Regions from separate parts of the Herbidospora sp. RD11066 genome, predicted to be linked through region 2. Evidence: riboswitches for the same ligand, from Rfam matches in the RefSeq annotation. Region 2 holds a riboswitch; each other region holds the start of a gene.
What was found. Region 2 has a riboswitch for cyclic di-AMP ahead of ACYQ78_RS02285 (C40 family peptidase). Riboswitches for the same ligand answer to the same signal wherever they lie in the genome.
Positions count from the first base shown of each region.

Region 1: linked by a shared signal. The riboswitch ahead of ACYQ78_RS36865 (coiled-coil domain-containing protein) and the one ahead of ACYQ78_RS02285 (C40 family peptidase) in region 2 are both predicted to bind cyclic di-AMP.
Region 3: linked by a shared signal. The riboswitch ahead of ACYQ78_RS08375 (CHAP domain-containing protein) and the one ahead of ACYQ78_RS02285 (C40 family peptidase) in region 2 are both predicted to bind cyclic di-AMP.

Region 1 covers NZ_BAAGDO010000014.1:174,620-181,813, forward strand. The annotation lists gene ACYQ78_RS36855 (right-handed parallel beta-helix repeat-containing protein) at 1-1,699, opposite strand, end outside; gene ACYQ78_RS36860 (glycosyltransferase family 2 protein) at 1,699-2,949, opposite strand; gene ACYQ78_RS36865 (coiled-coil domain-containing protein) at 3,817-4,737, opposite strand; cyclic di-AMP (ydaO/yuaA leader) riboswitch at 4,793-4,930, opposite strand; gene ACYQ78_RS36870 (galactose-1-phosphate uridylyltransferase) at 5,007-6,023, opposite strand; gene ACYQ78_RS36875 (DeoR/GlpR family DNA-binding transcription regulator) at 6,024-6,797, opposite strand; gene ACYQ78_RS36880 (TIGR03086 family metal-binding protein) at 6,866-7,194, opposite strand, start outside.
Region 2 covers NZ_BAAGDO010000001.1:498,521-505,714, forward strand. The annotation lists gene ACYQ78_RS02265 (GNAT family N-acetyltransferase) at 1-358, opposite strand, end outside; gene ACYQ78_RS02270 (hypothetical protein) at 387-596, opposite strand; gene ACYQ78_RS02275 (NYN domain-containing protein) at 767-2,083, shown strand; gene ACYQ78_RS02280 (C40 family peptidase) at 2,221-3,162, shown strand; cyclic di-AMP (ydaO/yuaA leader) riboswitch at 3,426-3,587, shown strand; gene ACYQ78_RS02285 (C40 family peptidase) at 3,709-4,212, shown strand; gene ACYQ78_RS02290 (gluzincin family metallopeptidase) at 4,297-5,076, shown strand; gene ACYQ78_RS02295 (M48 family metallopeptidase) at 5,073-6,314, shown strand; gene ACYQ78_RS02300 (glycosyltransferase family 4 protein) at 6,311-7,194, shown strand, end outside.
Region 3 covers NZ_BAAGDO010000002.1:398,368-405,561, forward strand. The annotation lists gene recD2 (SF1B family DNA helicase RecD2) at 1-1,501, opposite strand, end outside; gene ACYQ78_RS08370 (serine hydrolase domain-containing protein) at 1,532-2,875, shown strand; cyclic di-AMP (ydaO/yuaA leader) riboswitch at 2,995-3,192, shown strand; gene ACYQ78_RS08375 (CHAP domain-containing protein) at 3,205-3,900, shown strand; gene ACYQ78_RS08380 (SRPBCC family protein) at 3,912-4,643, opposite strand; gene ACYQ78_RS08385 (hypothetical protein) at 4,793-5,338, shown strand; gene ACYQ78_RS08390 (ABC transporter permease) at 5,335-6,123, opposite strand; gene ACYQ78_RS08395 (ATP-binding cassette domain-containing protein) at 6,239-7,159, opposite strand.

The sequences.
Region 1 (7,194 bases), on a different contig from region 2:
TGGTGACGCCGTGGGCGTTCGGGTCCTTCAGCGTGGTGATCTTGTTGCCGACCACCCGGCCGCTGGCGTCGCGCATGTACACGCCCGTCGGGCCGCCGGTGATGGTGTTGCCGGAGACGTAGGCGTTCTTGACGCCGTCGCGCAGCGCGATGCCCTGACGGACCTGGCCGGTCAGCTTGTTGCCCGACAGCTGCACGCCCTCGGCCCCGGCGCGGACCACGATGCCCATGTCGCCGCCGACGACCTCACTGGTCTGCACGGCCTGCCGGATGCCACCCATGATCTCGATGCCGTAGCGGCCGTTGCCCTTGGCCACACTGTTGTTGACCGAGCTGTCGCCGTAGACGGCGAGCGACTCGCCGGAGGCCGAGGGGCCGTGGGCCAGCGCCCGGCCGTCGAGGGTGAAGCCGTTGCGGCCGTTGTTCTCGGCCAGGCAGTCGTTGACCTGGACCTTCTCGGTGGCACGGGAGAGCACGAAGCCGTCGCCACCGCTGCCGGTGACCTCGGTCTTGGAGATCGTGGCGTTCTTGGCGAACCGGTGCATGAACACGCCGTGGACGATGCTGTCGCGGATCTTGTTGTTGATGATCTGCGTCTGGTTCGACCCCGACACGAACAGCCCGTAGGCGTCGCGGGTGATCACGCTGTTCTCGATCTTGCCGGTGACCAGTTCGTCGGCCGGCACGTGGGAAGCGGTGCCGGGCCCGACGGGGTGGGTTTCGACGTCACCGTAGGAACCGCCGCCGGGCTCCTCGGTGTTGCGGTTGAGGCGGTCGGCCTTGTCCTCGTGGCGCTGCGTCTTGGTGCGGTGGCGGTAGGTGGAGGAGGGCCGCTCGGTGCCGGTCAGCGCGATGCCGCCGGTCCGCCCGCTCCAGAAGCCGAGGTCGGAGACCTGGCCGTACACCATGTCGAACGCGCCGCCGACGGCGCGCACGTAGGCGCGGCCGTCGCTGGTGTCGAGGTCGGGCTTGCTGGCCTTGACGTCCCAGCTGGTGATCCGGACCGGCTTGGTCGCGGTGCCCTTGATGTCGATGTTGCCACCGAAGGTGACGATCGAGCTGAAGGACCCGGGGATGCTGCCCATCCGGAGCGTCATCGGCCCGCGGAGCTGGAGAGTCGCCCCGTCGGCCACGAAGATGTGGATGCCCAGCAGGTAGGACCCGTCGGTCATCAGGCGCACGTACTTGCCGTTCTCCACCTTCTGAAGATCCTTCAGGGTGTACGGCTTCGCGTCGTTGCGCGAGGGCAGCACCATCGTCCGGCCGAACGACGACGAGAAGATCTGCGGCGCCTTGCGCTGCGCCGCCGCGATGCCACCGGTCTGCAGCAGCGCGGTCAGGGCCGCCCGCGTCTGCAGGATCCGCTGGTCCTCCATGTCGACGAGCAGCGACTGCGCCTCGGCGTCCTCGGGGGAGACCTTGATCAGCGGCTCCGGCTCGGAGCTCGGGATCTCGGTCGCGTCACCGGGCGCCGTGGCCGGCTCGGCGGCCGGCTTCTGCGTGGGCCTCTCCGTGGGCTTCGCACTCGGGATCGTCGAGGAGATCCCGGTGTCGCCCGTGGCCTCTCCGTCCGCCGAGGGAGTGGCGGACGGCTTGGCCGGGGGAGTGGGGGACGGCGCGGCGGCGGCCGGCATCACGCCGATCGTGAGCGAACAGAGCACCAGGGCCCCGGCCGCTGCGACGATTCTTTTCAGGGCCATCAGGCCAGCCCCTGCAACGTCGCGGCCGTCTGGCCCTCCGAGCCGGCCTGGTCGGACTTGCGGGTCAGCCAGCCCTGCTTGTTCATGGTGATGAACGCGTAGAGCTTGATCGGCAGCGCGATCATGATGATGACCAGGGTCGTCAGCGGCAGCAGCAGGATCTCCTGCGGGTGACGGCGCAGGTGCGACCAGCCGCGGATGCCACGGCCGATGAGCAGCCAGCCGAGGCAGGTGCCGATGCCCCAGGGCGTCAGTTCGAGGCGACTGAAGAACAGGTAGCCCAGCGTGACGCCCATCGTGACGGGCGTGAGCAGGATCTGCAGCACGGTCACCTTGGTGACCAGCGGGGTCTTCCACAGCCAGCCCTTCCACAGGGCGGTCAGGTAGCAGCGGTAGGAGTTGCGGCTCCAGCGGATGCGCTGCTTGAAGAAGGCCCGGAACGAGCTCGGGAACATCGAGATCGCCCGCGCGGACGACTGGTGCACCGTCTTGTACCCGGAGGCCAGCACCAGCCAGGTGAGCCGCCCGTCGTCACCGGCGATGCACCGGCGGCCGAGGAAGAACTCGTTCTCCAGGTGGTGGACGACCGGCAGGATCGCCGACCGGCGGTAGGCGGCGGTGCGGCCGGACAGGCAGGCCACGCCACCACGGCTGCCCATGGCCGGCACGTAGTCGTAGTAGCGCAGGTTGACCAGCCAGTCGGCGATGCGACGCCAGACGCTGGTGGTGCGCTGGAACACGTTCTGCTGAGTGCCGACGCCACCGACCTGGGGGTCCTCGAACGGCATCTGCACCGCGTCGAGGAGACCCGGCTCCCACCAGGTGTCGGAGTCGGCGAACACCACGATGTCGCCGCGGGCGGCCCTGATGCCGACCCCCAGCGCCGAGCGCTTGCCCGAGTGTTCGTAAATGAGCACGCGCAGCCGGGGGTCGTTGACCTCCCGGAGCTTCGCGTGACATTCGGTGTCCGCGATGTCGACGACGATGATCACTTCACCGGGGTTCTGGGAGAGCCAGCTCTCCAGACACCGGACCAGGATCTCCGCGTCCTCACGGAAGGACGGCACCACGACAGAAACGGAGGCGCGGTAACCGTTGACGACGGGCTTGGCCAGCCGGGACAGCACGACCCGGTAGACCCACAACCCCCATACGAGAGCACCGGCCAGGCCCAGCGGGACGATGTCCCGCCAGCTGCCGTTGGCGCTCGATCTCACCAGCCATTCATAGGCGGTATCGAGCCAACTCATGAATCAGACCCCACGACCTTGTTCTCCTGAGCTTTTTCGCACGCGAAAGAACGCCCCGAGTCGTTCCGGGAATCTCAGGAAATGAGATGACCGGCGGAGCTCACTTTTTGTTCGGCTTTAACGTCAACTTCGGACATCGAAGTCAATTAGAAGGTCGGGCCCCTAGGAAGGGGTGAACCCGACTGCCGAGCCGAGACGGCGGGCCCGGTGACCGCGGGCCGGGGAAAAATCAGCGGATCTCACGCTGGTCCTCTCGCGTGGCATGGGAGGGAGATAGTCGGGATCCGCGCCCGTCCGACTGCGAAGAGTCACAGCTGGAACAGGTGCCACAACGGTCCCGAGGTGTACCGTTCCATAAGCTAATTTCGGGATAAGTCGGTGTCAACGGTGCTGTCGTTGAAACTTTTATCTGTAGTGATGGAGTGGCGCAAGGTAAACATGATGCGAAGTCCGTCTTCCCAGGTGGGGTGGGGTAGGAGCTCCAGGTTGGGGGGTTCCTGCACAGTTCCGAGGGTGGTCGTCCGCAGCAGAATTCACATGCGTGTAACCAGGCCTCCGAAAAACGCTGAAACATGATCGTTATGAAACTCGGTAAACCTTCGGGCGCTTCTGCAAATGATCACTTACTTCGGGTTCCGAAGGATGATCACGCGGGTGTGCGAACCGCGGGGGCTGGGCGCGCACACCCGCGTGATCGTGGGTGGGGCAGTTGGTCTGTGGGGGCCGGTGGGGTGTTCGGTGAGGTTTGAGGGGTTTGTGGTCCCATGGTATTCGCAGGGTAGTCGTGCTACCTGAGAACTCCCTGGGTGGGGGCCGGGTGGCCCGCCGGCCGTGGGCTATTTTGCGGTCTTCGCGGGGGTGAGTGGATCAGAACATCGAGATGTGTACGTGGTCGTAATGGTTGGCGGTGTTGCCGCCCCGGTTGCTCATGAACCGCCAGCCGGTGCCGCTGTTGATGCGCTGGCGCCAGATGACGTACTTCACGCCGAGCTTGGTGCGGTTCTTCAGCGCCCAGGCGGCCAGCGAGTCACCCAGCGCCTGGGCCGCGCCGGTCGCCATCGCGCCGCCGGTGGTCATCATGAAGTCGCAGGCGCGGCCGAGCGGGTGCTCGCCGCTGGTGTCGACGCGGAAGCAGCCGATGGTGTTGCTCAGCTTGAAGGCCGACTTGGCCTCCTCACGCATCAGGCGGGTGCGGGCGGTGATGTTGTCGGCGCCGGTCGGCAGCTCGGGCGCCCAGCCGCCGTTGGTGAGCTTGCCGGGGGCGAGGGGGATCAGGTCGTCGAGCTTGTCCTTGATGTCGCCGATCAGCCCTTCGGCCTCCTTACGGCGCTTCTCGATGTCCTTCGACTTCTCGTCGATCTGGACGACCAGGGCTTTGGCCTCGGCCACCGCCTGGGCCTGCGCCTGTTCCTTCTGCTTGTAGTTGCGCACGATCGCGGCCTGCTCGTTGCCGAGCTGCCGGGCGAGCGGCGACACACCCACACCGGGCGGCAGCAGGACCCCGCCGTTGCCGGGGATCGACTGGTAGCTCATGCTGGCCAGCCGGGCCATCTCGCGCTGGGCCACCGCGAACTCCTCTTTCGCCTTCGCCAGCTTCGCCTGGACCGCCTTCTGGGCCGTCTTCGCCTTGGCGAGGTCCTCACGCGCCGCGTGATACTGCTCGATCAGCGAGTTGACCTTCTTGTCGAGGCTGGTGAGCTGCTTGCGCAACTGATCGGCGTCGGGCTTGGGGGCCGCGGTCGCGGGGCCGGGGGTCAGCACGGCCACGAGGGCGGCGACGAGGACCACCACCGGCAACGGGAGCGACCGGTGAGTGCGACGGGGCGACGTGGCGGGCAGCGCCCACTCCTCTCCTAGCGCCTGCCGGGTTAGCTGACGGATTCGGGCGGAGGAGCCCGGGCGCTCGGCGGCGCCTTCACCCCAGGTTCTGGTGGGTCCCCGGCTCCCGGGCGACACGCCCGGGATTAGGCAGGTCCGCCGAGGTCTCGGCGGGGCTGGTGTGGATAGTAGTGGCAAAGAAGAGACAACTGCTACTCAAAGTTGCAGCCTGATGGATATCAGTCTGTTATGTGGCGTTCCATCTTTCCCGATGCGTCCCTGAGCATGGCGGCGGCCTCTTCCGGGAGGACGTCGTTCACGAAGGCCCCCATACCCGACTCGGATCCCGCCAGGTACTTCAGCTTCGCCGGCGCCCTCCTGATGCTGAAGAGCTCCATGTGCACGTACGCCACCTCCCTCCCGAACCGGACCGGCGCCTGGTGCCAGGCGGCGACATAGGGCATGCGCACCCCGAACAGCCCGTCGAGGGCCCGCAGTACCCCGGTGTAGAGCGGCCCGAACGCCGCCCGCTCCTCCGGAGTGAGCGACGGCAGGTCGGGCGCCTGCCGGTGGGGATAGAGGTGCACCTCGAACGGATACCGGGCGGCTCTCGGGACGAAGGCCGTCCAGTGGTCGTTCGTGGCGACCACCCGCTCCCCGGCACGCTCCTCCGCCACCACGGTGGCGAGAGAGCCTGGCCGGGCGACGGTGAGCATCCGCCGGGAGCGGGGTGTCACATAGGGATACGCATAGATCTGCCCATGCGGATGGGGCAAAGTGATGCCGATTTCCTCGCCCCGGTTCTCGAAGCAGAAGACCTGCTCGACGCCGTCGAGTCTGCCCAGCTCAAGGGTGCGGTCGACCCAGGCGTCCATCACCAGATCGGCCCGTTCCGGTGAGAGGTCGGCGAAGGAGGCGTGGTGGTCGTCGGTGAAGCAGACCACCTCGCAGCGCCCGATGGGGCCGCTGAACGAGGGGAACCGGTTCTCGAACACGGCCACGTCGTAGGCCGAGGGGAGTTCCGACCAGGGGCGCCCGGGGCAGAGCGGGCACTCCTCGGGCGGGGGGAGATGGGTGCGGGTCTGCCGGTGACCGGCCATGGCGACCCACTCGTCGAGCACCGGGTCGTGCCGCAGCTCCGAGGGCGCGGGGCGGGGCGGCAGGTCGCGGGGGTCCTTGGCCGAGTGGTCTCGGGGGGCGAGGTCGAAATAGATGAGCTCCCGGCCGTCGGCCAGGTGGGTGAGGTGACGCTTCATTTAGGGTTCCGCGACGATCAGCTCGCCGACGTGCGCGGCGAGTTCCTCACGGGCCTCCTTGTCCAGGCCGGAATCGGTGACGAGAACGTTGGCCCGGTCGAGCCGGGCGATGGTGGAGATGCCGACGGTGCCCCACTTGGTGTGGTCGGCCAGCACGACGAGCTGCTGCGCGGCGGCCACCAGCTCGCGGTCGGTCTCGGCCTCCAGCAGGTTGGGGGTGGTGAACCCGGCCCGCGCGTTCATGCCGTGCACACCGAGCACGAGGGTGTCGACGTTGAGCGACCGGATCGCCTGCACCGCGATCGGCCCGACGAGGGCGTCGGACGGGGTGCGGACACCGCCCACCAGGACGACCGTCTGGTCGGGCCGCCCGGCGCGGTGGAAGACCTCGGCCACCCGCACCGAATTGGTGATGAGGGTCAGGTCGGCGACGTCGACGAGATGGTGGGCGAACGTCCAGGTCGTGGTGCCGGCCGACAGGGCGACCGCGCTGCCCGGCCGGATCAGGTGGGCGGCGGCGCGGGCGACCGCCTCCTTCTCGGGCTGCTGCCGCACCGACTTGGCGGCGAACCCCGGCTCCTCGGTCGACCCGGGCCCGGCGACGGTGGCCCCGCCGTGCACCTTCTCTATGAGGCCGCGGTCGGCCAGCGCCTCGAGGTCGCGCCGGATCGTCATGTCGGAGACGCCCAGGTCGCGGACGAGGTCGGCGACCCGCACCCCGCCCATGCGCCGGACCCGTTCGAGGATCGCCTGCTGCCGTTGCTGCGCCAGCATCGCCCCTCCTCCTCAACACGTTCCAACAAATCATCTCATAGAAGATGTTGGATCGTGGTGGGAGGAGGTCAGTGGGCCTGCCGTCCCCAGGCGGCCAGCAGCCGCGTCTGCGGGTCGGAGTCCTCCGGCACCGGCACGTGTCCGCCGATGATGCCGGAGCTGCGGTAACCCTCCTCGCTGTCGGCGAACCAGTCGGCGCACATCGAGACGAGTTCCGGGTCGAGCCGGTCGGCCACGCCGATGGCGTTCGACAGGTCCCAGGTGTGGATGAGGGCGTCGGCGAACAGTTCGGTGACGTACTCACGTCCGGAGACGTCGCCGAACGACAGGTGCACGGTCCGGTCGAGCACGCCTTCCGCGGAGGCGGCGGTGATGGCGGCGTGGGCGGCGAAGTCGA
Region 2 (7,194 bases):
TCTCCTTCGTGGCCTCGGTGGCGTAGCCCCTGCCGTGGTGGCCGGGGTGGAAGACGTAGCCGACCTCGCCCTGCCGGTGTTCGCGGCTGCGCCAGAACAGGAGGACCTCGCCGATCAGCTCGCCCGTCTCGCGGAGGGTGACCGCCAGGCACAGCACCTGGCCCTCGTCGGTGAGCTCGGTGACGGCCGCCTTCTCCGTCAGGGTCGTGCGCACCTGTTCGAGGTCGCGGGGCTCCCAGTAGAGGAAGCGGGCGACCTCGGGGAGCGAGTAGAAGGAGTGGAGATCGGTCAGGTCGTCGAGGGTGAAGGGTCGCAGCACCAGGCGGGGCGTCTCGATGGGCAGCGCGGGCTTGAACATCCGTGCAGACTAAACCGGGACAAACGGCTCAGGCGACTTCTTTCTCCATGCGGGCCGCCGCGATCGTGGCCTCGGTCGTCAGGGCCGCCAGCAGGACGCGGTGGCGTTGCAGCTCGGCGTCGAAGCGCCAGGCGGCCGGGCCGGTCCATCGGGGGAAGGTCCGTAGCGCCCACACGGGTTCGAGCACGTCGTCGAGCTCGGCGGCCAGGCGCCGCAGATGGTCACTCGCAATCGTCACGCCTGTCATTGTGACATCACGTGACCGATCCTTGACGTAACGTGAGCGATTTATGAGACAAGTGGTTCGTGTCCTACTTGCTCCCTGTTGGCGTCGCTGAACGTGATGTAGTGGACTCGCAGAGCCGTACCCTTGAATGAACGACCAGGACAGGAAAGAGAGCAGCAGGGATGAGTTCAGCCGGAGAGGGCCTGTCTCGTCCCCTGCCCGAGCAGGTGCGAACACACGTCGTCGAACTGGCGGCTCAGGTCTTGGGGACGATGCCCGCCGTGTCGGTGCCGGCGCCGCTGCGCGCCGTCGCCAAGTTCGAGCCGCGCAAGCGCGCCCGTCTGGGGTCGGCCCCCATCGCGGCCCAGCTCGAGAACGACAAGAAGTTCCGCGAACTGGTCGCCGAGGCGCTGACCCAGGCGTGGCCCGAGCTGGTCGCCGCACTCGCCGAAGAGACGGTTCCGCCCGCGGCCGAGCCCGTTCTGGTCGCGGCGGCAGCCTATCTGACCCGCCCGCCCGGGTGGGCCGGGATGGTCGAACTGGCGCGCGAAGACCTCGATCAGGCCGCCGCGCTCGACACGCAGCGTGAGCAGGCCGAGGGGCGGCTGAAGGAACAGCTCGACCGGCAGCGCACGGCCGCCAAAGAGGAGATCGACCGGGTCCGCGAGCAGCTCAAGGCCGCTCGCGCCGAGAACACCGACCTGCGCCGCAAGCTCCACGACGCCCGCGAGCGGGCCAGGGCCGCCGAGCAGCGGGCCGGGGAGCTCGAGGCGGCCACCGCCGACGCCCGAGCCAAGATCGCCGGGGCCGGGGCCGCCGCCGAGACCGAGCTGCGCCGCCTGAAGGAGCGCCTGGCCGAAGCCGAGCGTCATCTGGAGGCCAGCCGCCGCGCCGCCCGCGAGGGCCGCTCCGTCGAGGACGCGCGCATCCGGGTGCTCATGGACGCCCTCGAAGACGCCGCCAAGGGCCTGCGCAAGGAACTGGCGCTGCCGACCACGATCAGCAGACCGGCCGACTACGTCACCGCCGTCAGCGGCACCGCCCCCTCGGTCCGCGACGTGCCGGCCCGCGCGCTGGCCGACGACGACCCGCAGCTGCTCGACCAGCTCCTCGCGATACCGAACCTCCACCTGATCATCGACGGCTACAACGTGACCAAGTCGGGTTACGGCACTCTCACCCTCGCCGACCAGCGGCAACGCCTGCTGACCGGGCTCGGCGGGCTGGCCGTCCAGGTGCGGGTCGAGATCACGTGCGTGTTCGACGGCGCCGAGCTCGACGGTCCTGTACAGGTGTCGGCACCGCGGGGGGTGCGGGTGGCGTTCAGCGCGCCCGGTCAGATAGCCGACGATCTCATCCGGCAGATGGTCCAGATCGAGCCGCAGGGCCGTGCGATCGCCGTCGTGTCGTCCGACCGGGAGGTCGGGGTGTCTGTCCGAAAGATGGGCGCTCGTCCCGTTCCTTCCGTCCTGCTCCTCCGGCGTCTTGGCCGTGCGTGATCATTCCGTTGCCAACCGTGATGACCTGCGTGAATACTTGCGAATCGGTTGAGGCTACTTGTTCCTCTGAGTAAAGTCCCGACCCAGGTCTGTCCGGTATGGAGGGGGTTTCGGGCGTGCGTGGGCGGGTACCGGCCGTGGCTGGTTTTGCGGCGTTCGTTCTGCTTCTTCCGATCGCGGGAGCGGCGGCCGATCCGAAGCCGACCATCCCCCAGGCGAAGGCGAAGCTCGCGAAGCTGAACAAGCAGGCCGACCAGTTGGTCGAGGACTACAACCAGGCCAACGAGAAGTACAAGAAGTCCAAGAAGAAGTACGGACTGATCAACACCTCCTTCAAGAAGCAGAACGTCCGCGTCGAGACCCTCCGGGTCGACGTGGTGGGGCTGGCGGTCTCCAGCTACCAGACGGGCGACCTGCGGAGCATGTCCGGCATGTTCGGCAACCCGAACCCCCAGATCGCGCTCAGCGGCATGGCGATCCTCAACCAGCTCGCCACCAGCAGGAAGCTCCTCCTCAGCGAGTACGAAGGCGCCATCAAGGGCCTGAAGGACCAGCGCGACCAGCTCAAGGCGGCCCTCGAGGAGGACACCGAGATCCGCGCCGACCTGGCGGCCAAGAAGAAGAAGACCGACAAGATGGTCGACGAGCAGATGAAGGTCCTCCGCGAACTGGGCGCCTTCAACCCGGGTAACCCGCAGAGCACCGGCCAGGTCTACTCGGGCCCCGCCTCCGGCAACGCCCGAGCCGCGCTCGACTTCGCCTTCGCCCAGATCGGCAAGCCCTACCGCTACGGCGGCACCGGCCCCGGCTCGTGGGACTGCTCCGGGCTCGTCCAGGCCTCCTGGCGGGCCGGTGGGGTCAGCCTGCCACGTACCAGCTACGAGCAGTGGGCCTGGGGCAAGAACCGCCAGGTGCCGATCAGCGACCTGCAGGCCGGCGACCTCGTCTGGCACAGCGGTTTCGGACACGTCGGGCTCTATACCGGACAGGGTTCGGTGGTCCACGCGCCGCAGACCGGTGACGTCGTGAAGATCACGCCGCTGGCCCAGTACAACCCCGACAAGGCCGTTCGTCCTTAGTGTGTCTTGCGTCACTTGTGGGGCTTTTTTCATGTTGTGCGCCAAGGGGTGTGACGAGAGTCACATCAACCCCTGAAATCCCGCCATATGCAGGCGTTTTCGAATAGCGCGCGAGTTTATCTGATCTTTATCTTTCTCCAAAACTTTGCCGACTTATGGCTGAGTCGGTAACTTCTGGCCTCGCGACGAGCAATCCATGCCGTCCGGGGAGACTCCGGCGCGAAGGCGCTGATGTCTTAATAAAGATCCATGTGTCGCACATCACCGCGGCACGGCCGAATCCATGCAGCCAGGAGGCATGGAGCCGGGGACCCAAAAGGTTCCCCAGAGGAGCCAAGGGGTGAATCGGTGCTCGTTTCGCACCGTAGGGCGACTTCCCTGCCCGAATCCGTCAGCTAACCCGGTAGGCATCAGAGGAAGACACTAGGAGCAATCCTGTCCACAACCCCCGCATGTCTGTCTCGCATCGCCCGCCTCTCCCTTGGCGGCGTCGCGCTCACGGCTTCGGTCGGGGCGGTCACGGCGCCTCCCGCGCGGGCCGATGAGGTGACGGTCACCGTCACGAGGAACACCACGGCGGTCCCGGTCTCGGGAGAGGCGGCGCCCGCCGCTCCCTCGGCCGCGAAGAGCCAGGCCAAGAGCAAGTCGACCAAGCGCGTCAAGAAGCTGAGCAAGGCCCAGCGCCAGCGGGTCCTGGCCGGCAAGGCGGTCGCGATCGCGAAGAAGCAGATCGGTGACCCCTACCGGTGGGGTGCCACCGGTCCCGGCTCGTTCGACTGTTCCGGCCTGGTCCAGTTCGCCTGGCGCAAGGCGGGCGTCAAACTGCCCCGTACGACCTGGTCCCAGAAGAGCTCGGTGAAGAAGAAGATCAGCTGGAAGGCGATGAAGCCGGGCGATCTCGTTTTCACCAGCGGCGGGGGCCACGTAGGCATGTACGTCGGCCACGGCAAGATGATCCACTCCCCGAACTCCGGTTCGCGGGTCCGGATCGACAAGCTGGACACCTACCGCAAGCGCACCTTCGTGGGCGCGGTTCGGCCCGGGTTCTAACCCGGTCCGAAGTACCGATCGGCCCCGTCCGCCACCTTCCCGGCGGGCGGGGCCGCGGTGTTTTCGTTTGTAGTATCCGTTGACATGCGGTTCCTGGTCACGGTCGGTGCGCTGCTGGCCGTCCTGTCCGCCGGGCAACCCCCGAAGGTCCTGTACGGCCAGAGCTGGCCCTTCGCCGTGCGGACGGGCCACATCCAGGTGCTGGCGGCCGACGAACGCTTTCCCGAGCTGGCCCCACAGGCGGCGCGGGCCGCCGAGGCGGTGAAGCGGGTCTGGGGCTCCGCGCCGGAGGCGACCGTCCTCGCGCCCGCCACGACCGAGAGGGCCGCCGAGATCGCCCGGCCCGCCCCGGTGACCGGCATGGCCGCCCTGGCCGGCCCCGGCTTCGTGGTGATCGAACCCGGGAACTGGGCCTCGCTGTCGCCCCAGGGACGGGTGATCGTGCTGGCCCACGAGCTCACCCACGTGGCCACCGGCGCCGCGACGAGCCCTGAGATGCCCGTGTGGCTGGTGGAGGGCTACGCCGACTACGTCGGCTACCGTGACAGCGGCCTCCCGACCGCGACGGTCGCAGCCGAGCTCGCCACAGACCCGCAGGCGCCGCGGGAACTGCCGACCCGGGCCGACTTCACCGCCGGGGGCGCGCGGGTCCCCCAGGCCTACCAGGAGGCCTGGCTCGCCTGCCGCTACATCGCCGCGCGCTACGGCGAGGCGAAACTGACCGCGCTCTACCGCGCGGCCCAGGCCGATCCGGCCACCGCGCTGCGGCGCACGCTGGGCGTCGGAGAGGCCGAGCTGACCGCGGCCTGGGCCGACTACGTGATACGAAGTGTTCCGGAGGCGGAGTGGAACGTACGGGGATGAAAGCTGCGGCCTGGGGTCTGGCCGGGCTCGGGGTGGCGATCGTCGCGGTGGTGGCGCTGACCACGCCCTGGCGCGCGCTGCCGGCCGGGGCGCCCGAGGTGACGCCCGATCCGGTCCGTGACTTCGGCGCCGACCAGATCGCCAGGGCCGACGCCTTCGACGCCGCGACGAGCGCGCCGTCGTACATCTCCCTCGGGATCACGCTCGTGATCGCCGGGGTGCTGGTCGCGACCCCGCTCGGGGCGCGGCTCATCGGCCGCCTCAAGGGACCCTGGTGGGTGCGGGCGCTAGCGGGGGTGGCCGGGGTCTACCTGGTGTCGCTGGTGCTCCGCTGGCCGCTCGGCATGTGGTTCGAGACGATCCTGCGCGACTACGGGCTCTCGACGCAGACGTGGGGCACCTGGACCGCCGACCGGCTCAAGAACTTCGCCCTCCAGTTCCTGCTGGCGGCGGTGATGGTCGTGGTGGTCATCGCGCTGGCCCGCCGGTGGCCGCGCCGCTGGTGGATCCCCGCCTCGATCGGCGCGTTCACGCTCACGCTGGCGCTGTCGTTCCTCTACCCGATCGTGGTCGAGCCCGTCTTCAACGACTTCACCCCGCTCCCGCAGGGGCAGCTCCGCAAGAGCCTGCTGGCGATGGCCGACCGCGACGGGGTGCCGGTCGACGACGTGCTGGTCGCCGACGCCTCCCGGCGGACGACCGCGCTCAACGCCTACGTCTCGGGGTTCGGCGCGACCCGGCGCATCGTCGTCTACGACACGCTGCTCGAGGTGCCCGAGCCGGAGATCGAGCTGATCGTCGCCCACGAGCTCGGCCACGCCAAGACCGACGACGTCCTGCACGGCACCCTCGTCGGAGCGCTGGGGGCCGCGTTCGGGGCGTGCGCGCTGTTCGTCGCGGGCAACCTGCTGCGGCGCCGCACCGGGGTCCCGTCGCTGGGCGACCCGAGGGCGGCGGCGCTGCTGGTCGGGCTCGTCTCGCTCGGCACGGTGCTGTCGGGGCCGGCCCAGAACCTGGTGAGCCGGCACATCGAGGCGCGGGCCGACGCCCACGCCCTCCAGCTCACCGAAGACCCGGTCACGTTCGCCGCGATGCAGCGCAACCTGGCCACCCGCAACATCTCCGACCTGAGCCCGTCGCCTCTGGAGTACGTCCTCTACTCCTCCCACCCGACCGCGCCGCAGCGCATCGCGATGGCCCGGTCGTGGGGGCTGCTCCACGGGCAGCGGGTGCCGTGACGCGGGTCGTGGTGGTGACCAACGACTTCCCGCCGCGCTCGGGCGGCATCCAGTCGTTCGTGCACGCCCTGGCCGTCCGGCTCCCGGCCTCCTCCGTGGTCGTGTACGCCCCTCGCTGGGAGGGCTGCGCCGAGTTCGACGCCCGGCAGGGCTACCGCGTGGTGCGTCACCCGACGAGCCTGATGCTGCCGACGCGCGACGTGGCCAAGCGGGCGGGCGAGCTGATCCGGCCGGGGTCGACGGTGGTGTTCGGGGCCGCCGCGCCGCTCGGGCTGCTCGGCGGGGCGCTGCGGGCGGCCGGGGCCGAGCGGGTGGTCATGCTGACCCACGGCCACGAGGCGTCGTGGGCCCGGCTGCCGCTCGCGGGCACGCTGCTGCGCCGCATCGGGGCGCACGCCGACGTGGTGACCTATCTCGGCGACTACACCCGGCGCCACCTGACGGCCCGCATCCCGGCGGGGAAGCTCACCCGGCTCGCTCCGGGGGTCGACACCTCGGTGTTCCGGCCGGGGGCCGGAGGTAAGCGAATACGCGAGGCGCTCGGGCTGGGGGAGCGGCCCGTGGTGGTCTGCGTGTCCCGCCTGGTCGCCAGGAAAGGACAGGACCGGCTGATCGAGGCGTGGCCGGAGGTGGCCCAGGCCGTACCGGAAGCAGAGCTTCTGCTGGTCGGCGGCGGGCCGGGGCGGGCGGCGCTGGAGCGCGCGGCGAAGGGGCGCGGGGACATCCGGTTCACCGGGCCGGTGCCCGACCGCGACCTGCCCGCCTACTACGACGCCGGAGACGTGTTCGCGATGCCCTGCCGCAGCCGCCTCGGCGGGCTCGACGTCGAGGGGCTCGGCATCGTCTACCTGGAGGCCTCCGCCAGCGGGCTGCCCGTGGT
Region 3 (7,194 bases), on a different contig from region 2:
CGTTGACGACCACGCCCGACTGCTGGGCCTGGCGGAAGATCTGGGTGAGCCGCACGCGTGGCACGTCGGGCGCGGCCAGCAGGTCGCGCAGCACCTCACCGGCGCCGACCGAGGGAAGCTGGTCGACGTCGCCCACGAACAGCAGATGGGCGCCCGGAGCGACCGCCTTGGCCAGTTTGTTGGCCAGCAGCAGGTCGAGCATCGAGGCCTCGTCGACCACGACCAGGTCGGCGTCGAGCGGGTTGTCGCGGTCGAAGGTCGGGTCGCCGCCGGGCCGCAACTGCAGCAGGCGGTGGACGGTGGTGGCCTCGTGCCCGGTCAGCTCGGCCAGCCGTTTGGCGGCGCGGCCGGTCGGGGCGGCCAGGATGACCTTGGCGCGCTTGGCGCGGGCCAGGGTGACGATCGAGCGGACGGTGAAGCTCTTGCCGCAGCCGGGCCCGCCGGTCAGCACCGCGACCTTCTCGGTCAGCGCCAGCCGCACCGCCTGGTCCTGCTCCCGGGCCAGGTTGGCGCCGGTCTGGGTCTTAAGCCAGGTCAGCGCGGTCGTCCAGTCGACGTCCTCGAAGACCTTCAGCCGGTCGCGGGAGGAGTGCAGCAGCCCCAGCACCGTGGTGGCCAGCGAGCGTTCGGCGCGGTGGAAGGGCACCAGGTAGATCGCCGGGACGGTCCCCTCGGTCACCGGGATCTCCTCGCGGACGACCCCCTCCTCGACGACCAGTTCGTCGAGGCAGCGGGAGACCAGATCTGGCTCCAGGCCGAGGATCTTGACGGCGTCGGCGACCAGGTTCGGCGCCGGAAGGTAGACGTGGCCGTCGTCGGCGGCCTGGGACAGGGTGTAGCGCAGGCCCGCCTTGACCCGCTCGGGGCTGTCGGCCGCGATGCCGACCGCCTGGGCGATGGTGTCGGCGGTCTTGAAGCCGATGCCCCACACGTCGTCGGCCAGCCGGTAGGGCTCGGCGCGCACGACGTCGATGGAGGTGTCGCCGTACTCCTTGAAGATCCGGACCGCGATGGACGTGGAGACGCCCACCCCCTGCAGGAAGATCATCACCTCTTTGATGACCTTCTGCTCCTCCCACGCGGCCGCGATCAGCTTGGTCCGCTTGGGCCCCAGCCCCGGCACCTCGACCAGGCGCTTGGGCTCCTCCTCGATGACGCGCAGGGTGTCGACGCCGAAGTGGATCGTGATGCGCTCGGCCATCTTCGGCCCGATCCCCTTGATCAGCCCCGAGCCCAGATAGCGCTGGATGCCGGCGATCGTCGCCGGGAGCACGGTGGTGTACGACCAGACCTCGAACTGCCTGCCGTACCGCGGATGGGCGGTCCAGCGGCCGGTCAGCCGCAGCGACTCGCCCGGCTGCGCACCCAGCAGCGGGCCCACCACCGTGAGCAGGTCGGTGCCCGACCGCTCGGTGGCCACCCGCGCGATGGTGTAGCCGGTCTCCTCGTTGGCGTAGGTGATCCGTTCGAGGACGGCTTCGATCACGGAGCCCGATTCCACGCGCCAGAGCGTAGACCATAGCCTGACCCCATGGTCTTGGAGAGTACGGCGCGTGCCCTCGCGCTACGCGTGGCCACCGAGCAGGCCACCGCGCGCATCCCCGCCCTGGCGGTCGTCCTGACCCGCGGCGGAGAGCTGATCTGGTCCGGCTACCGGGGCCGCGTGGGGGACGCCCCACCGACCGCCTCCACCCAGTTCAGGATCGGGTCGATCACCAAGAGCATGGTCGCCGTCATGATCATGCGGCTGCGCGACGAAGGGCTCCTCGACCTGCTCGACCCCCTCGACAAGCACCTGCCGGGCACCCCGTCGGGCGAGGTGACGATCGCCCAGCTGCTGTCGCACACCTCCGGCCTGACGGCCGAGCCGCCAGGGCCGTGGTGGGAGCGCACCCCCGGCGTGCCGATGGCCGACCTGGTGGCCATGCTCGACCCGATGACCAACCGCCACCGCCCGGGGCGGCGCTTCCACTACTCCAACATCGGTTTCGGCTTCCTCGGCGAGGTGGTCGCGCGCAAGAGGGGCCGGGGGTGGGCGGACATCGTCCAGGAGGAGGTTCTGCATCCCCTGGGCATGCGCGACACGACCGAGCGGCCGCGCGCCCCGCACGCGACCGGATACGCCGTGCACCCGTGGGCCGACGTGCTGCTGCCCGAACCCGAGCACGACGCCGTCGCGCTGGCGCCGGCCGGGCAGTTCTGGTGCACCCCGGCCGACCTGGCCCGCTGGGCGGTCTTCGTCGGCGGCGACGGCGCCGGGATCCTGCGCCCGGCCACGATGGCCGAGATGCGCGAGCCCGCCACGATCGAAGACGGTCCGGCGTGGACGTCCGGCTACGGCCTGGGATTGCAGGTGCGCCGCCACAACGGGCGGCGGCTGGCCGGGCACACCGGGTCGATGCCCGGCTTCCTGGCCACCGTCTACACCGACCCCGGCGACGGGGTGGGCGTGCTGTTCCTGGCCAACACCACCAGCGGCGTGCGCGGCAACGCCCTGACCGGCGACCTGCTCGACATTCTCGACGCCCACGAGCCGCCGCTGCCGGCCGAATGGCGGCCCGCGCCGATCGACGACGACCTGCTGGCCCTCACCGGCCCCTGGTACTGGGGACCGGCCGCCTACGTCATGCGCGCGCTGCCCGGCCGGGGCCTGGCGCTGGCGCCCGTGGGCGAGACCGGCCGCGCCTCCCGGTTCGCCGCGCTCGCCGACGGCACCTGGCTCGGCCTCGACGGCTACTACGCCGGCGAGACGCTGCGCGTGGTCACCACCGGCGAGGGTGTCCACCTCGATCTCAACACGTTCGTCTTCACCCGGGAGCCCTACGGGCCGCCCGGTCCGGTGCCCGGCGGCGTCGACCCCGACGGGTGGCGCTGACGTTACTCCCCCACTGAGTTGATTGTCCAAGTTTGACCGTTTTTAGGAGTTGTACTACCTTCTGGGGAACTCGAGGCGGTGTGACCTGCATAACTGCAGGTCGGCCGCCTAAGGACGACAACTAGAGATCGCCGAATCCGCGCGCCCCGCGCGGAACCGGGGAACCAGCGAGGACCCGGTGATCCCTCTCCCGATCACCAAGCACACACCGGGTCCTCTGGGGTGAATCGGCCTGAACCTCCCCTCAGGACAGGCCGTAGGGCGGCTTCCACGCCCGAATCCGTCAGCTAACCCGGTAGGCGCATGGAAGCAAGGAGTCAACCCCACCCATGCGAGCCCCCAAACCTGGAATTCGCGCTGTCCTGCTCTCCGGCGTACTGACGTCGACCATGGTCACCGGCGGCACCATCGCCGCCGTCGACCTCACCCCCGCCGTCGCCCACGCCGAAGCCGCCGCCCCCGCGGGAGCGGCACCCGGAGGTGTCGCCCTGGCCTACAGCCCTCTGCTGGAGGTCGCCAAGCGACTGCCGAAGGTCAGCGCCCAGCAGGTGCTCCACCTCGCCAAGAGCCAGGTCGGCGTCAGCGAGAACATGTACGGCGGCGGAACCAAGTTCCACGACTGGTACATGAACTCCGAGCGCGCCGGCGAGACCGTCCTGCGGGACGGCGGCAACCGCTTCGCCTATGCGAACGCCCCCTGGTGCGACATGTTCGTCAGCTGGGTCGGCGACCAGCTCGGCATCAGCCCCGTCATGGGCGAGGACGCCTACACCGTCCGCCACGCCGAATGGTTCGAGCAGAACAACCGCTGGGGCACCGCCCCCGTGCCCGGCGCGGTCGTCTTCTTCGACTGGAACGGCGGCAAGAACATCCACGACATCCAGCACGTCGGCTTCGTCGTCAAGGACAACGGCGACGGCACCATCGAGACCGTCGAGGGCAACACCGGCAACGGCGCCGTCGAAGTGCGCGAACGCCAGTCGGCGGACGTCGTCGGCTACGGCTACCCCGTCTACACCGGCTAAATCGACACGGGCTAGATCGACCCCAGCCAGCTCTGCCAGGCCGCCACGGCCTGAGCCTCGGGAATCTCCCCGGGAAACGCGTGGTGCTCCGCGACGACGGCGTCGCGGTAGCCGTGGACGAGCGTGAACAGCGACGTCGCGGTCACCACACACAGGAACCCCGCCTCGGCGAACACGACCTGCGCGTCGTCGGGGTTCAGCCCGGGAACGCTGACGCGGCCCTTCTCCGGTGGCTGCCCCAGGGAGAAGGCGTCGAGAAAGGCCGCCCACATCCTCGCGGCATCGGGGGTGGGGCGGCCGATCTCGAACAGCGCGTAATCGGCGGTCACGCCCGGGAAGTGCGTCAGATAGGCGTGGAGTTTGCGCAGGTAGAGGCCGTCGCCCACGGACAGGGCGTCGTACTGGTCCTCCCAGTCGCCGGTCAGCACCCCACTGTGGACGAACCGCAGGACGGTGCTCCCGCCCTCGCGGCCCTCCAGCAGATATTCGAACGCCATGAACGACCCGTCGGCGGCCTTCTCGCTCTCGTAGGCCAGCCGCTCACCCGGCTCCCATCCGGTGACGGCCGAATGGGTGGTGAACCCGGCCACCGTCAGCCGCCCCGCCCCGCCGACGCCCGGCTCCAGATCGTTGGCGCCCATGAACCACGAGTCGATGCCCGGGCCGGTCGCGATCGCCTCCCACACCTCATCAGGAGACGCGGGCAGGACGATTTCCTCACGGACTTCGAACTCGTGTGACATACCGGTCAGCCTAACGAGAGGGGATGGTCCCACCCGGCCCGACCGGAACACTCCTTCAATTAGACCGGAACACGGAGCCCGGTAACGCCGGTGGGGGCTGGGGCGGATATGGCGGTAGGCACCTGCCCCACGCGAAGAAAGGGCAGCCCATGACCCGCGCAGTCACCCGACCCGACCTGTCCGGACAGAGAGGAGGCGTGCTGGCCTGGGCAGTGCTCGACTTCATCAAGACCCTGCCCGGCCCGGACGCGGCCATCGGCCCGATTTCCCACGCGCCGCAGAGCTGGCGCTCTCCTCAGGGGATGTGCTTCGCCGGGTGGACCGCCGAGCTGGCCGGTGGAACCTGGTGCACCGAAACCGGCAACTGGCTCAACGACTACCTGGTCGCACGCCCCGACGATCCGCCGCTGTCCACGCACCTGGCCCGCCTTCTGCCTGTAATGGGCAAACGGCTTACGTCCATTGTCCGCTGGCAATTGACGATCATGGATGTGGACGAGACCCAAGGGGCGCGGCCTGTCCCGGACGCACAGCAGCCGATACGTATCATCCACGCGTCCAAACGCGCGGCGCACGCGCTCGAACTCAACACGGACGACCCCCTGCACCATCCCTTGTTCGCCTGCTTCACCACGACAGAGAGCCTGGAATACCAGCTTGAAGGCCTGTACGGCCCCCGCACTGGCGGCACCTAACGGGACAGGTTCCGGTAGGCGCGGACCGACAGCGGCGCGAACACCGCCGTGATCACCAGCGGCCAGGCCAGCGCCAGTTCGACCGCGTGCGCCGCCGCCCACGTGTCGTTGGCCCAGCCCGGGTTGCCGAACAGCTCCCGGGTCGCCGCCGCCGTCGACGACAGCGGGTTCCAGTCGGCGATCACGCCCAGCCAGCCCGGCATCGTCTCCGGTGAGGTGATCGCGCTGGACAGGAAGCCGATCGGCCACACCAGGATCTGGATCGCCATCACGGCCTCCGGGTTGCGGATCTTCAGCCCGAGCCAGATGCCCATCCAGAGCAGCGAGAAGCGCAGCCACAGCAGCAGCCCGACCGCCGCCAGGGCGTCGCCGAACCCGTTGTGCGCGCTCCAGCCGACGGCCAGCCCGCAGACGATCAGCACCGCCAGCGACAGCACCGAGGTCAGCATGTCGGCCGCCGCCCGCCCCGACACCACCGCGGATGAGGCCATCGGCAGTGAGCGGAACCGGTCGGTGACGCCCTTGGTGACGTCGTTGCCGATCGCCGTGAACGTGCCCTCCAGGCCGAAGACCATGGTCAGGGCGAACATGCCCGGCATGAGGAACTCGCGGTAGCCCCCGCCGGGGACCTCGATCCCCCCGCCCAGCAGGTAGGCGAACAGCAGCACGATCATGACGGGGAACAGCAGCCCGGCGATGAGCGTGCCGGGGCGGCTGGTCCAGTGGGTGACCTCCCGCCGAGTGACGGTCCATCCGTCGGCGAAGGCCCAGGTCAGACGGTTCATGCGTGACTCCTCGTCGAGGGGGAGGCGGAAGCGGATGAGGAGCGCCGGATGCGGCGGGAGGCGGGGGCGGCGGGCGGTGCCGGCCACGCGAAGCCGTAACGGAGAAGAAGGAATGTCACGCGGCGGCCTTGGTCAGGTGGAGGAACACCTCGTCGAGGGTGGGGCGGCGGATCGCGATGTCGTCGGCGGTGATCCCGGCCTTCTGCAGGTCCTGGACGACCGTCGTCAGGGTCGCCATGCGGTCGGGGGCGGGTGCGCTGACGCGCCGGGTGTCGGGGTCGGTCTCGGCGTCGGGGCCCAGCAGTGCGGCCGCGGTCGGCAGGTCGGCGGGGTCGTGGACGACGATCTCCACGCGGTCTCCCCCGACGATCTTCTTCAGTTCTTCGGGGCTTCCTTCGGCGACCTGGCGGCCCTCGTTGACGACGCTGACGCGGTGGGCGAGCTGGTCGGCCTCCTCGAGATACTGCGTGGTCAGCAGCACCGTGGTGCCCCGGGCGACCAGGTCGCGGACCGCCGCCCACACCTCGGCCCGGCCGCGCGGGTCCAGGCCGGTGGTCGGCTCGTCGAGGAACAGCACCGGCGGCGACAGGATCAGCCCCGCCGCCAGGTCGAGACGGCGGCGCATGCCGCCCGAATAGTCCTTCACCGGCTTCTTGCCGGTGTCGGCCAGGCCGAACTGGTCGAGGAGTTCCCCGGCGCGGGCCTTGGCGGTGCGCAGGTGGGACAGGCGGCCGAACATCTCCAGGTTGGCCCGGCCCGACAGGGCCTCGTCGAGGGCGGCGTGCTGGCCGACCAGGCCGATGTGGCGGCGGACCGCGCCGCCGTCGCGGAGCACGTCGAACCCCGCCACGCGGGCGGTGCCGGCGTCGGGGCGCAGCAGGGTGGTCAGCACCCGGACCGCCGTGGTCTTGCCGGCCCCGTTGGGGCCGAGCAGGCCGTGGACCGTCCCCTGCGGGACGGCCAGGTCGAACCCGTCGAGGGCGGCCCGCGCGCCGTAACGCTTGACGAGCCCGTGCGCCTCTATCGTGTACGTCATGCCGTACAGCGTACCGTACGCCGTACGGATAAGTG